DNA from 2 places in the Actinoplanes sp. NPDC049316 genome. Region 1 is predicted to be linked to the other one. Evidence: riboswitches for the same ligand, from Rfam matches in the RefSeq annotation. Region 1 holds a riboswitch; the other holds the start of a gene.
The links. A riboswitch is a leader RNA that binds a small molecule or an ion and turns the genes downstream of it on or off. The one in region 1 is predicted to bind ZMP and ZTP.
Positions count from the first base shown of each region.

Region 1 (6,233 bases):
GCAAGCTGCTCACCTGGGACGAGCTGGCCGAGGTGGCCGACGCCGGCATCGAGATCGGCAACCACAGCCTCGTGCACCACCCCTTGGACGTGCTGCCCGCCGCGCAGCTGCGCGAGGAGACCGTCCGCAGCAAGGACGAGCTCGAGCAGCGGCTCGGGCGGCGGGTGCGCGGCTTCGCGTACCCGCACGGCTACAACGGCGCCAAGGTGCGAGCGGCGGTACTGGCGGCCGGGCACGACAACGCGACCGAGGTCGGACGGCGGCTGCACACCCCCGGCGAGCGCCGCTTCGCCGTGCCGCGCCTGCAACCGACCCCGGACGTGACCGGTGAGCAGCTCGTGGAGCTGGTGGCCGGCGGTGGGTCGCCGCTCGTGCCGCGCCTCAAGCAGCTCGCCCAGCCCGGCTGGCGGATGGTGCGCCGGGTCGCCCGCGCCGCCGGACGGAACCTGACATGAGCCGGGCCCATCGCGCGCCGGTCGAGGGCGTCCCCGACGCCGGCCGGGACCCGCGGACGAGCCCGGCCCACCGCGCGCCGCGGCGCAGGATCACCCGGCGGCATCTGCTCGGCATCGCGGCGGCCGCGGCGGCGGTGCCCGTGGCGACGGTCGGCCTGCAGCAGGTACGCACCAAGGACACCCCCGCCGAGGCGACGACCTCGCCCGGGCGTCCCGGGGTCAAGCCGTCGGCCGCCGCGCCGCCCACCGTCGTGACCAGGGGCGGGGGGACGGTGCCGTTCCGCAGCGGCAAGGCGATGCTGGGGGCGTACCTGGATCTGTCGGGCCGCACCGCGGCGCAGGCGCAGGCGCTGCGCCGGCAGCAGACCGGCCGCGACGAGCGGATCGTGCACGTCTTCTACGACTGGGGCGACCTGCTGCCCCGCACGATCGCCGGGCTGCCCGAGCACGCGTTCCCGATGGTCTCCTGGCGCGGCACCCGCTACACCGACATCACGTCGGGCTCCGCCGACGATCTCATCGCGCGTGCCGCCCGGCGGCTCAAGGCGCAGGGCCGGCCGCTGCTGCTGCGCTGGGCCTGGGAGATGAACGGCGACTGGTACGGCTGGGGCGCCGCCCGCAACGGCAAGGACCCGGCCGGCTTCATCGCGTCGTGGAAGCGGCTCCGCGGCATCTTCGCCGACGAGGGCGCGACCAACGTCTCGTGGGTGTGGGGCCCGAACTGGAACTCGTCCCCGGTCGCCGACTGGAACACCTACGCGGCGCTGTACCCGGGAGACAAGTACGTCGACTGGGTCGGCGTCTCGGGCTACAACCTGCACCACGAGACGCCCGAGACCCTGTTCGGACCGATCTACCGCTCGTACGCCGCCCGCAAACCCATCCTGATCAGCGAGGTGGGAGCGGTGGACCGCGGCGGCCGGACGAAGGCCGACTGGATCACGCTCTTCGCGAAGTGGGTCGAGGCGCACCCGGCGGTGGGCGGTGTCGTGTGGTTCGACACCGACACCCACCCCGGGTTCACCGAGAAGTGGCGCATCGACACGGGCCCGGAGTCGCTCGCGGCGTACGTGGCGATGGCCAAGAGCCCGCGCTTCAGCGGCTAGCCTTCTCCGCGGCCTCCACGGCGTTGCGGAACAGCATCGCCACGGTCGTCGGGCCGACCCCGCCCACCCGTGGCGTGAGCGCGCCGGCCACCGTCGCGACCTCCTCCGCCACGTCGGGCAGCAGCCGGCGGCCCTCGTAGCGCACGCCGGCGCCGATCACCGTCGCGCCCGGCTTGACGTGCTCGGGCTGGATGATTCCGGGCACGCCCGCGGCGGCCACGAGGATCTCCGCGCGGCGGGTGTAGCGCTGCCAGTCGGGCACGCCGGTGTGCACGACCGTGACCGCGGCGTTGGCGGTCGGGCGCTTCTGCGACAGCATCATCGCCAGGGGCCGGCCGATGGTCGCGCCCCGGCCGAGGATGACGACCTCGTGGCCGGCGACCGGGATCTCGTAGTGCGCCAGCAGCGCCTCGATGCCCGCCGGCGTGCACGGGCGCGGGCCGGGCAGCCCGACGGAGAGACGGCCGAGGTTGAGCGGGTGCATGCCGTCGACGTCCTTGTCGGGGTCGACGGTCATCAGCGCGGCGTCGTAGTCGATGTGCGCGGGCGGCGGGTACTGGATGAGCAGCGCGTGCACGGCCGGGTCGGCGTTCAGCCGGTCGATGACCCGGTGCAGGTCGTCCTGGGTGGCGGTGGCGGGCAGGTGCTCGTGCGGCGAGACGAAGCCCAGCTCGGCGGCCTGCCGCTGCTTGATGCGGATGTAGCCGGCGCTGGCGTCGTCGTCGCCGACGAGGATCGTCGCCAGCACGGGCTGCACGCCGGCTTCCTTGAGCTTCGCCACGCGCTGCGCGACGTCGGCGAGGACCGCGTCGGCGACGGGCTTTCCGGGCAGGAGCCGGGCCTCGTGGGCCGGCGTCTCCGGGCTGTCGGACATGCGCGTCTCCCTTGGTGTGGGCACCCAGGCGGACGGCGCCCACGACGTGCTCCCCGATGGTGGTCCCCATCCTCGATGCCGCCAGTCGCGTGTCGCCGACAAGTATGCCGTGCCCGTTCCGGGGCGGGCGACCGTGTCACCCGGGGGCGAAGGAGAGCGCTCTCTGGATCGAATTTTGACCACGTGGTAGAAATTTCGGTAGCGCTTCCATCGACATCTGTCGACGTCAGGAGGACACGATGAGCCCCGTCTCCGTCCAGCTCTACTCGGTGCGCGACGCGTTCGCCGCCGACCCCGCACGCACGATGCGCCGCCTCGCCGAGATCGGGTTCACGCAGGTGGAGCCGTACGGCGTGGTGGAGAACGCCGAGGCGCTGCGGGCCGGCCTGCTCGCCAACATCGAGCCCCACGTCGACGCGGCGCGCTGGCACGACGCGGACGGCGTCGCCGCCACCGCCCGGGCCCTCAACGAGGCGGCCGAGGTCGCAGCCGGGTACGGCATCACCGTCGGCTACCACAACCACTGGTGGGAGCCGGCCGCGCGCGTCGGCGGGCGCAGCGCCTTCGAGGTCTTCGCCGAACAGCTCGCCCCCGGGCTGGTGCTGGAGGTCGACACGTACTGGGCGACGGCCGCCGGGGAGCACGCACCCACGCTGCTGCGGAAGCTCGGCGAGCGGGTACGGGCCATCCACGTCAAGGACGGCGCCCTGGCCACCGACGGCAGCGGCCAGGTGCCCGCCGGGCAGGGCCGGGTGCCCGTGGCCGAGGTGCTGGCCGCCGCGCCGCACGCGCTGCGGGTCATCGAGTTCGACGCGTACGCCGGTGACATCTTCGACGGCCTCGCCGCCGGCCTGGCGTACGTGCGGGGGCAGGGCCGGTGACCGCGGGGCCGGTCGGCGTCGGCATCGTGGGCGCGGGCACGATCAGCGACACGTACCTGCGCAACCTCACCGCTTTCCCCGACGTGCGGGTGCTCATGGTCGCCGACCTCGACACCGGACGGGCGGCGGACCGGGCGGCCGAGCACGGCGTCCCCCGCTCCGGCACGGCCGCCGAGCTGCTCGCCGAGCCCGGCGTCGAGATCGTGGTGAACCTGACCGTGCCGGCGGCGCACGTCGACGTGGGCCTCGCCGCGCTCGACGCCGGCAAGCACGTGTGGACGGAGAAGCCGCTCGCCCTGGACCGGGGCTCCGCCCGTACGCTGCTCGACCGGGCCGCCCGGCAGGGCCTGCGCGTCGCGAGCGCGCCCGACACCGTGCTCGGCGCGGGTCTGCAGACCGCACGCCGGGCGCTGGACGACGGCCGCATCGGGCGGCCGGGCACCGCGCTCGCGCTGTTCCAGTCGCCGGGGCCGGAGAGCTGGCACCCGTCGCCGGAGTTCCTGTTCCGCGCGGGCGCAGGACCCCTGCTCGACATGGGCCCGTACTACCTGACCGCGTTGGTGCACCTGCTCGGCCCGGTCGAGCGGGTCACCGCGACCGGCGGGCGGCCGCGCGGGACGCGGACCATCGGCTCGGGTCCACGCGCCGGCACGGACTTCGCGGTCGACGTCGCCACCACGGTCGCCGCGCTCGTCGAATTCGCCGGCGGTGGCTCGGCGCAGCTGCTGACCACGTTCGACTCCGCGCTGGCCCGTACCGGCCTGGAGGTCACCGGTACGCTGGGCACCGCCGTGCTGCCCGACCCGAACCGGTTCGACGGCGTGACGACCCTGCACCTGCTCGAGGCGCAGAAGCCGGAGGATCTGGCGGCCGAGGGGCATGCGGCGACCCGCGGCACCGGGGTGCTCGAGCTGGCCCGGGCCATCCGCGCGGGACGGCCGGAACGGGCGCCGGGCGAGCTGGCGTACCACGTCCTCGACGTCATGCTCGCCATCGAGGAGTCGATCGAGCGGAGGGAGACGGTGCCGGTGACCAGCACCGCCCGCACGCCGCCCGCATTGCCGGCCGGCTGGGACCCGTACGAGCGGACGCTGTGGTGAGGCTCCGTTTCTGCCCGGACACCGCCGCCGCGGACTGGCTCGCCGGCTCCGGGACGCCGTTCGAGCAGCTGGTCACGTTCGGGCCGGCCGGCTTCCCGGCGTACGCCCGGCTCCGGTTCATCCCCGACCCGCAGCTGCCCGGCCAGGCCGAGACCGACGCCCTCCTGCCCGGCGACCACCCATCGGATCTCGCCCAGGCCCGCAGCGCGCTGCACGTGCTCGCGGGCTTCACCTCGACGCCGGAGGACTGCTACTTCTGCGTGTGGGAGGGCTATTCGGACATCCCGCTGCCGCCCGGGGTGCCGCTGGTCGAGGTGCCGCACCGGCGCTACGCCCTGCTGCGCGGCGCGGTGTCCGACATCGACGGCTGGGCGGACGACCTCGGCGGCGGGCAGCCGGTCGCGCCACCGGCGTTCGTGTGGCCGGCCGACCACCGCTGGGTGTTCGCCGGCGACGTCGACCCGCATTGGGCGGGGATCGGTGCGGCCCGGGAGGCGGTCGACGCGCTGATCGGCACTCCCGGTCTGGACGTCGTGCCGGCCCGGCCCACGCAGGCGCAGCCCGCGTACCGCTGACCGGCCTCAGGGGACGACGGGGACCGCGATCCGGCCGGAGTGGACCGGCCGCAGAGCTTCGTCGAGCATCGCCGCCGCCACGGTGGCCCGGCTGATCGCGCTCACTCCAGCGGAACCGTGACCACGCTGCGCAGGTAGAACCGCATCGCGGCGACCAGGTCGACGCGCTCCGGGCCGGTCAGCCACTGCACCTGCAGGCCGTCCATCAGCGCCACGAAACACAGCGCCGCCTGGGCCGGATCGACACCCTCGCGCAGGCCGCCCTCCTCGGCGAGAGCCCGGAACGACAATTCGGCGTGCTCCCGGGCGACCGCGTAGTGCCGGGCGAAGTAGTCGTGCGCGGGGTGGCTCGGCGCGACGGCCTCGGCGGCCAGCCGCGAGTACAGGTCCACCATCCCGCGGTGGCGCACGTTGTGCCCGGCCAGCGCCAGCATGTGCCGCAGGAAGTCCGCGCCGGGCGGGATCGTGAGCCGCTCGCGCTGCGCGTCCTCGGCGTCGCGGCGCTCCAGCACCGCGGCCAGCAACGCCTCCTTGGTGGGGAAGTAGTACAGCAGCCCCGCGTGCGTGATGCCGGCGCGCTTGGCGATCTCGCGCAGCGACGAGCCGTGATAGCCGGCCTCCGCGTACACCGCCGCGGCCGCCGCGATGATGTCCTCCCGGCGGATCCGACCCTTCAGATAGCCACCGGTCATGCGGCCATCATGCCGCTACTCCGCGGCGCTGATGTACAGGGTCCGGTAGGCCGTGGCGTCGCCGGCCCGGAAGAGGTTCACCGCCAGCCGCTGCTCCGCGGGCAGCGACAGGGTCTCGGACCAGGAGCCGTCGCCGGTCACCGAGATCGTGCGCCGGGCGACGCTCGCGCCTCCCGGACCGGTCACCGCCAGGGTGTACGGGCCGTCCGCGCGCACCAGGCCCGAGGCGGAGACGGCGACCGTACGGTTGCCCGCCGAGTCCACCGGTCCCGAGGGCGCGGCCGACAGCGCGGTGACCGTCGTCTCGAACGTCTCGCGCGAGGTGCCGAACGACAGCCAGCTGGCCCCGCCCAGCACCGCCATCACGAGCACGAGGGGGAGCAGCTGCCGTACCAGCCGGCCGCGGCGCGCCTTCTCCTCGGCGGCCACGTGTTCCTCGTCCTCCGGCGGCACCACCGACATGACGACGGTGCGCGCCTCGGTGATGACGGCCACGTCGGGTGGGGCGAGCTGGATGCGGGACAGCCGCTCGCCCACCGGCCTCGGCTCC
Region 1 covers NZ_JBFAQM010000007.1:48,459-54,691, forward strand. The annotation lists gene AB0K03_RS13075 (polysaccharide deacetylase family protein) at 1-455, shown strand, start outside; gene AB0K03_RS13080 (glycosyl hydrolase) at 452-1,561, shown strand; gene AB0K03_RS13085 (tetrahydrofolate dehydrogenase/cyclohydrolase catalytic domain-containing protein) at 1,551-2,435, opposite strand; ZMP/ZTP riboswitch at 2,451-2,534, opposite strand; gene AB0K03_RS13090 (TIM barrel protein) at 2,675-3,316, shown strand; gene AB0K03_RS13095 (Gfo/Idh/MocA family oxidoreductase) at 3,313-4,416, shown strand; gene AB0K03_RS13100 (hypothetical protein) at 4,413-4,991, shown strand; gene AB0K03_RS13105 (TetR/AcrR family transcriptional regulator) at 5,093-5,683, opposite strand; gene AB0K03_RS13110 (hypothetical protein) at 5,699-6,233, opposite strand, start outside.

Region 2 (6,233 bases), on a different contig from region 1:
GCGGCGCGGGCGGTCGGGCCGGTTGCCGCTGCTTACCGTGAGGCGCTGCATGTGCACACGCGGTGGGTGGAGGAGCAGTGGGACGAGGCGATCGGGGCATACCGGGCGGGGGAGTTCCGGTTCGTCTCGGTCCTCGGTAACGCCGTGCTGCTCGGCATGGACGACTACGACGCCGGGCTCGCAGGTGTCGATGCGGCGACGCTGAAAGCCCGGACGGTCGCGACGATCAAGCGGTTCGCCGCCGGCAACCGGCTCGCGGGCGGGGACGAGTGGGGGCGGCTGCTCTTCTGGGACTCCACTTTCGAGCTGTACTTCGTGCTCGCCGCCCGGCTGATGTGGGCCGACCTCGACCCGGCCACCCGGGTGAACGTGCAGCGCATCGCCGAGGGGCAGGCCGCGTACGCGTACGAGCTGAACACCCGGGACGACCCGATGAGCCCCGGCTGGACGCCCGGCGGGACCGCCGGCGGGTGGAAGGGCGACAGCAGGCTGGCGGAGATGGGGGCGTACGCGCAGGCCATCGCCCCCGGGCTGGCCTGGACCGCGGACCCCGAGTCGGCCGAGGCGTGGCGGGAGCGTTTCCTCTTCTGGGCGAGCAACGCCAGCGCCCTGCCCGTCGCCGACCGGGCGAATCCCGCGGTGGTGGACGGGGATCGCATCGATCAGCGGACCACCGCGCACAACATCCATGACTCGTTCATCGTCGAGAGTCAGGGCTCCGCGAGCCCCGATCACCAGGCGGAGCTGTGGCGTACGGCCGGCCGCGCGGCGATCCACTTCATGGTGGCCGGGCAGCCCGTGCCCGAGATCCTGACCCGCCGGCCCAGCGGGGAACAGCTGTGGCGGACGCTGCGGTTGCTGGCGAGCGACGCCGGTGAGCCGGTCATGCCGATGGCCGCCGACCGCTACCACTTGTACGGCCGGGACGTCCTCCCGCTCGCGTTCCTGGCCCAGGTAGCCGGGGACAGGGACGCGGCCCGCGCCGAGGCCGACCTCGCCACGCGGCTCATGCCGTACGTGTGGCACGAGCCCGAGTTCCGGCTCGTGAAGTTCGGTGGCGAGGAGAGCGAGGAGCCGATGGCCCGCGCCGAGGTCGCCATCGCCTACCTGTTCCACCGCCTGCGCAAGACGCCGGTGACGCCGGTGTCGAAGGCGGAGTTCTTCCGTTCCGCCGCGGGCACCCGCGATTTCGGCCGGGACGTCGGGCTCACGGTCCAGCAGTCCCCGGCGGCGTTCGCGGCGGCGGTCACCAAGCCCGAGTTCGTCGGCTTCCTCTGGCAGCCCGGCCATGACAACTGGCTGGTCGACACCCGGGTCCCGGCGTTCCTGCCCGCCGGTGCCGGCTCCACCGGGCGCTGGACGAAGGCGTACCGGAAGAACCGTGACGGGGTCGACGCCACCGCGACCGTCCTCGCGGTCAACGGCGGCTACGCCGGCTTCACCACGCTGCCCACCGGCACGGTCGTGTACGCCAGCACGGGTTTGCCGGGGGAGGGCGGCCTCGCGCTGTTCACGATGGCGATGCCGGGCGTGCCCGGGCTCACCGGCAGCCGCACGTTCACCTTCGAGGGCGGTCGAGCCGAGCTCGCCGACCAGCTGACCGGCAACATCACGTTCAGCCCGCGCAAAGCCCGCTACGTACGGATGCTCGGCCGCGAGCCCGCGACGAAGTTCGGCTACTCGATCTACACCTTCGAGGTGCTCGACGTCCGCGGCGCCGACCTGGCCCAGGGCGCGATGCCCACCGCGTCGTCCGAGGACGTCTGGTATCCGGCCCGCAACACCACCGACGGCAACCCGCTGACCCGCTGGACGGTGGCCGCGGAGGAGCGTGGCCGGGCGGACAGCTGGCTCGCCGTGGACCTCGGTCTGGCGGTGCGGGTCGCCGGGGTCCGGATCCACTGGGAGACCGCGTACGCCAAGAAGTTCGCGATCCAGACGTCGACCGACGGTCTCACCTGGACCGATGCCGTGGTCGTGCCGGAGACCCGCACGGCCGAGCGGTGGGTCGGCATCGACGGGCGCGCCGGCGTCGTCACCCACGGCGGCAAGAGGAAGATCACTGTGACCGCGGCGGGCATCAGCGCGCCGGCGCCCCTGATCGAGGGGTACGCCGGCGGGCGCCGCGACCTCGCCGCCGCCGCGGCCCGCGCGCTACCCACCGCCGAAGGGCTGTCGGTCAGCGACGCCGACGGCTACCTGAGCGTCTTCAACCTCGCGCCCGACCCGGTCCGCGACGTGACCGTCCGCATACCGTCGCAGGCCCGGCTGTATAGGGGCACCCAGGTCACGACCGGTAAGGGGCTGGAGTGGGAGGTCAGCCTCGACGGCGGCGCCGCCCGGGTCGAGCCGCCCCGCTTCACCGTCGAGGGCGCGGCGCCGGCCGGCACCCGCTACGAGGTCCACGACTCGCACCACGTCACGGTGACGGCCCCGCAGGACCATCGGGTGCGGATCACGCTGCGGTGCGGGTCCTGGTCCGCGGTCGTACGCCTGGCCGCCGGCAAGTCGCGCCGCGTGACGGTGCCCGGCGCCCCCGTGACACCGACCGCCGATCTGGCCCGCGGCCGGACGACGTTCCCGACCTCGCCGCTGCCCGAGGGCATGACCTCGCCGGACCGCGCGGTCGACGGCGACCCGCGGACGTCGTGGCGGCCCGGTGCGGCGGGCCGCATGGTGGTCGACCTCGGCGCGGTCACCGCGATCCGGGACGTCGGCGTGCGCTGGGGCCCGGGGAACCGCCGTCCGCACCGCGTCGAGGCGTCGCTGGACGGTCTGACGTACGGCGCCCTCGGCGCGCGGGCCCGTTACGTGGCAGTCGTGGTGGACGGCTGGCAGCCGGGCGACGCCGAGCTGGTGGAGCTCGCCGTCCACTGACCGGTCCTCGCGTCAGCACCGGCTGAGCAGGCGGTAGAGGGTCAGCCACTGTTCCGGCCACACGCGGCCCACCGGAACGTCGGGTGCGAGCCGGACCGCCCGGAACGCGGCGGCGGTACGCCGTACGCCGTAGCGGCCGGTCAGGGTGGCCTGCAGCGATCCGCCCAGCCCGGTGAACCCGAGGTCCACGAAGCGCTGCCAGTCCGCCGGGTCCGGCACCAACGGCACCGGGCGGCGCCGCAACCGGAGGATGCCGCCGTCCACGCGGGGGACCGGGCGGAACGCCGTACGCGGCAGCCGTCCGGCGAGGTCCCAGGCGTACGCCGGCCAGGTGCGAATCGTCAGCCGGCTCCAGCGGCCGTAGTCGCCGGTGCGCTTGCGGGCGTACTCCAGTTGGGTGACCAGGGTGGCGGCCGTCAGCGCCGGGGCGTGCAGGCACCACTCGACGACCGCTGCGGTGAGCGCGTACGGGATGTTGCCCACCACGGCGAACGGCTCGCCCGGGGGCAGCGCCCGCAGGAAGTCCCCGGCCCGTACGGTCACCCCGGGCCGGTCGAGGAGTGCGGCAGCCATCTCGGGGTCCACCTCGTACGCGACGAGGCGCCGCGTACGCCGGGCCAGCTCGGCGGTGAGGTGGCCGCGGCCGGCGCCCACCTCGTACACGAGCTCGCCGGGACGTAGCTCCGCGGCCGCGGCCACCTGCCGAAGCGAGCGGGGATCGGTGAGGAGATTCTGTCCGTACGCCCGCCGCGCGCGGGCGTGTTCGTGCCGGTGTTGCGCCATGACCGAGGTCCTGTCTGCCGCCGGTGGGGCGGCGAACGCGGACAGGCGTCAGCGCGGCCGGTCCGCGGTCCGGCACCGGCGTGGTGGCGGACGCGGGCAGGCGTCAGCGAGGCCCGTCCGTGGGGAAGAGGACACGAAGGGCCCTGGCGGCAGCGCTCAGCTCGGCGGTCGGGTTCGGGTGCGGCTCAGCGGCGGCGCAGGGCGCGGCGCCGGTCACGCAGGCGGGACGAGTGCAGGGACCCGCGCGCGACAGACGTCGTGGCCCGCGCGAGAAGGGCGTGCGGCGTTGGCATGGCGCCGACCGTACCGCCGGACGGCGGCCGGCTCACCGCATTTTCCCGGCGACCGCGCGGCGGACCGTGGTGCCCTGGATCAGCAGCGTGCCGAGCGTGACGACCAGCGCGATCACCTGGATGGCGTCCCGGCCGGGCTGGATCCCGCGGCGGTGGGCGAGCGCGGAGATCGCGATGCCGGCCCCGATGACCAGGAGAATCTGGACGCCGTTCACGGGGCCAGGCTAGTGATCACCGCAACGCCTCGTCCCGCTTCTCGGTTGTGATTGCACGGCCGTACGCCGGTATGCTTCCCCCGGGCCGTGACTGGCGCGTTCGGATGGATCCACCATCGGGGAGCGGTCCCACCCACCGGGGTGACCTGCCGTGCGCCTGGGCCTCTTCACCTGTGATAGGGAGGTCCGATGTCTGAGCTGAACGCCGAGTCGACCGCGTTTCGCGCCGCCCTGGAGGCCGTGCGCGCCGTCGAGCCCCGCATCGCCGACGCCATCGCCAAGGAGCTGCACGACCAGCGCGAGTCGCTCAAGCTGATCGCGTCCGAGAACTACGCGTCCCCCGCCGTGCTGCTCGCCATGGGCAACTGGCTCTCCGACAAGTACGCCGAGGGCACCATCGGCCGCCGCTTCTACGCCGGCTGCCAGAACGTCGACACAGTCGAGCAGGTCGCCGTCGAGCACGCCAAGGCCCTGTTCGGCGCGCCGTACGCGTACGTCCAGCCGCACTCCGGCATCGACGCCAACCTGGTCGCGTACTGGGCGGTGCTCGCCGACCGGGTGGAGGCGCCGGCGCTGGCCAAGGCGCAGAAGCGCAACGTCAACGATCTCACCGACGCCGAGTGGGCCGAGCTGCGGCAGGCCTTCGGCAACCAGCGGATGCTCGGCATGTCGCTGGACGCGGGCGGCCACCTCACCCACGGCTTCCGCCCCAACATCTCCGGCAAGATGTTCGACCAGCGCAGCTACGGCGTCGACCCGGCCACCGGCCAGATCGACTACGCCGCCCTGCGCGAGTCGGCGCGCGAGTTCAAGCCGCTGATCATTGTCGGTGGCTACTCGGCGTACCCCCGCAAGGTGAACTTCCGCATCATGCGGGAGATCGCCGACGAGGTCGGCGCGACCTTCATGGTCGACATGGCGCACTTCGCGGGCCTGGTCGCGGGCAAGGTCTTCACCGGCGACTTCAACCCGATCGAGCACGCGCACATCGTCACGACGACGACCCACAAGAGCCTGCGCGGCCCTCGCGGCGGCGCGGTGTTCTGCCAGCCGGAGCTCGCCGACCAGGTCGACCGCGGCTGCCCGATGGTGCTCGGCGGCCCGCTCGCACACGTCATGGCCGCCAAGGCGATCGCGTTCGCGGAGGCCCGCCGCCCCGAGTTCGCCGACTACGCCCAGCGCATCGTCGACAACAGCCAGGCGCTCGCCGAGGGTCTGCTGCGCCGCGGCGCGACCCTGGTCAGCGGCGGCACCGACAACCACCTCGTGCTGGTCGACGTCGACAAGTACGGCCTCACCGGCCGCCAGGCCGAGCAGGCCCTGCTGGACAGCGGCATCGTCACCAACCGCAACGCGATCCCGCAGGACCCGAACGGCGCCTGGTACACCTCCGGCATCCGCATCGGCACGCCGGCGCTGACCACCCGCGGCCTCGGCACGGCGGAGATGGACCAGATCGCCGAGCTGATGCACACGGTCCTGTCGCAGACCAAGGCCGGCGCGTCGAAGGCGAAGTTCGACCTCGACCCCGCGGTTGCCGACGGGATCAGCAAGCAGGCGACGGAGCTGCTCGGCGCCTTCCCGCTCTACCCGAGCGTCGACCTGGGGATCTAGATCAAAGTCAACTTCTTGATGTCGTAGCTCGGTGGGTGGTGCAGACCGCAACTCCCGTCGAGGCCGGGGCCGGGGCCCAGCATTCGCTGGCCCTGGCCCCTTCATTCTGCGTGAGTGGGGAGAATCGAGATCACGACCTTCGCGCGGGCGTGCTCGGTCTCGAGATAGCGAATGGCCTCGGGCACTTCGTGAAGCTCGAAGCTGCGGTCGATCACCGGGACGAGGCCGTCCTTCTCGGCGTGGGTGCGCAGCATGTCCAGGTGGGAGCGGCTGGGGGCCGTCGTGAGGACGACGATGCGCTGCCGTCGGAGGAACGGCGCCAGCAGCCGGCCGCGGGCGATCAGCCAGACCGGGCCGATGACGCTGCCGCCGCGGTAGACCCCGCCGCCGGAGAGGACGAGGGTGCCCGTCGGCGTCACTGACCGCCGCAACGCCCGCAGCGTGCGGTTGC
Region 2 covers NZ_JBFAQM010000041.1:8,585-14,817, forward strand. The annotation lists gene AB0K03_RS37525 (discoidin domain-containing protein) at 1-2,877, shown strand, start outside; gene erm (ErmE/ErmH/ErmO/ErmR family 23S rRNA (adenine(2058)-N(6))-methyltransferase) at 2,890-3,660, opposite strand; gene AB0K03_RS37535 (hypothetical protein) at 3,986-4,168, opposite strand; ZMP/ZTP riboswitch at 4,246-4,338, shown strand; gene AB0K03_RS37540 (glycine hydroxymethyltransferase) at 4,358-5,782, shown strand; gene AB0K03_RS37545 (NAD(P)-dependent alcohol dehydrogenase) at 5,884-6,233, opposite strand, start outside.
Region 2: it holds a riboswitch for ZMP and ZTP, as region 1 does, so the genes downstream of both, AB0K03_RS37540 (glycine hydroxymethyltransferase) here and AB0K03_RS13085 (tetrahydrofolate dehydrogenase/cyclohydrolase catalytic domain-containing protein) in region 1, are expected to answer to the same signal.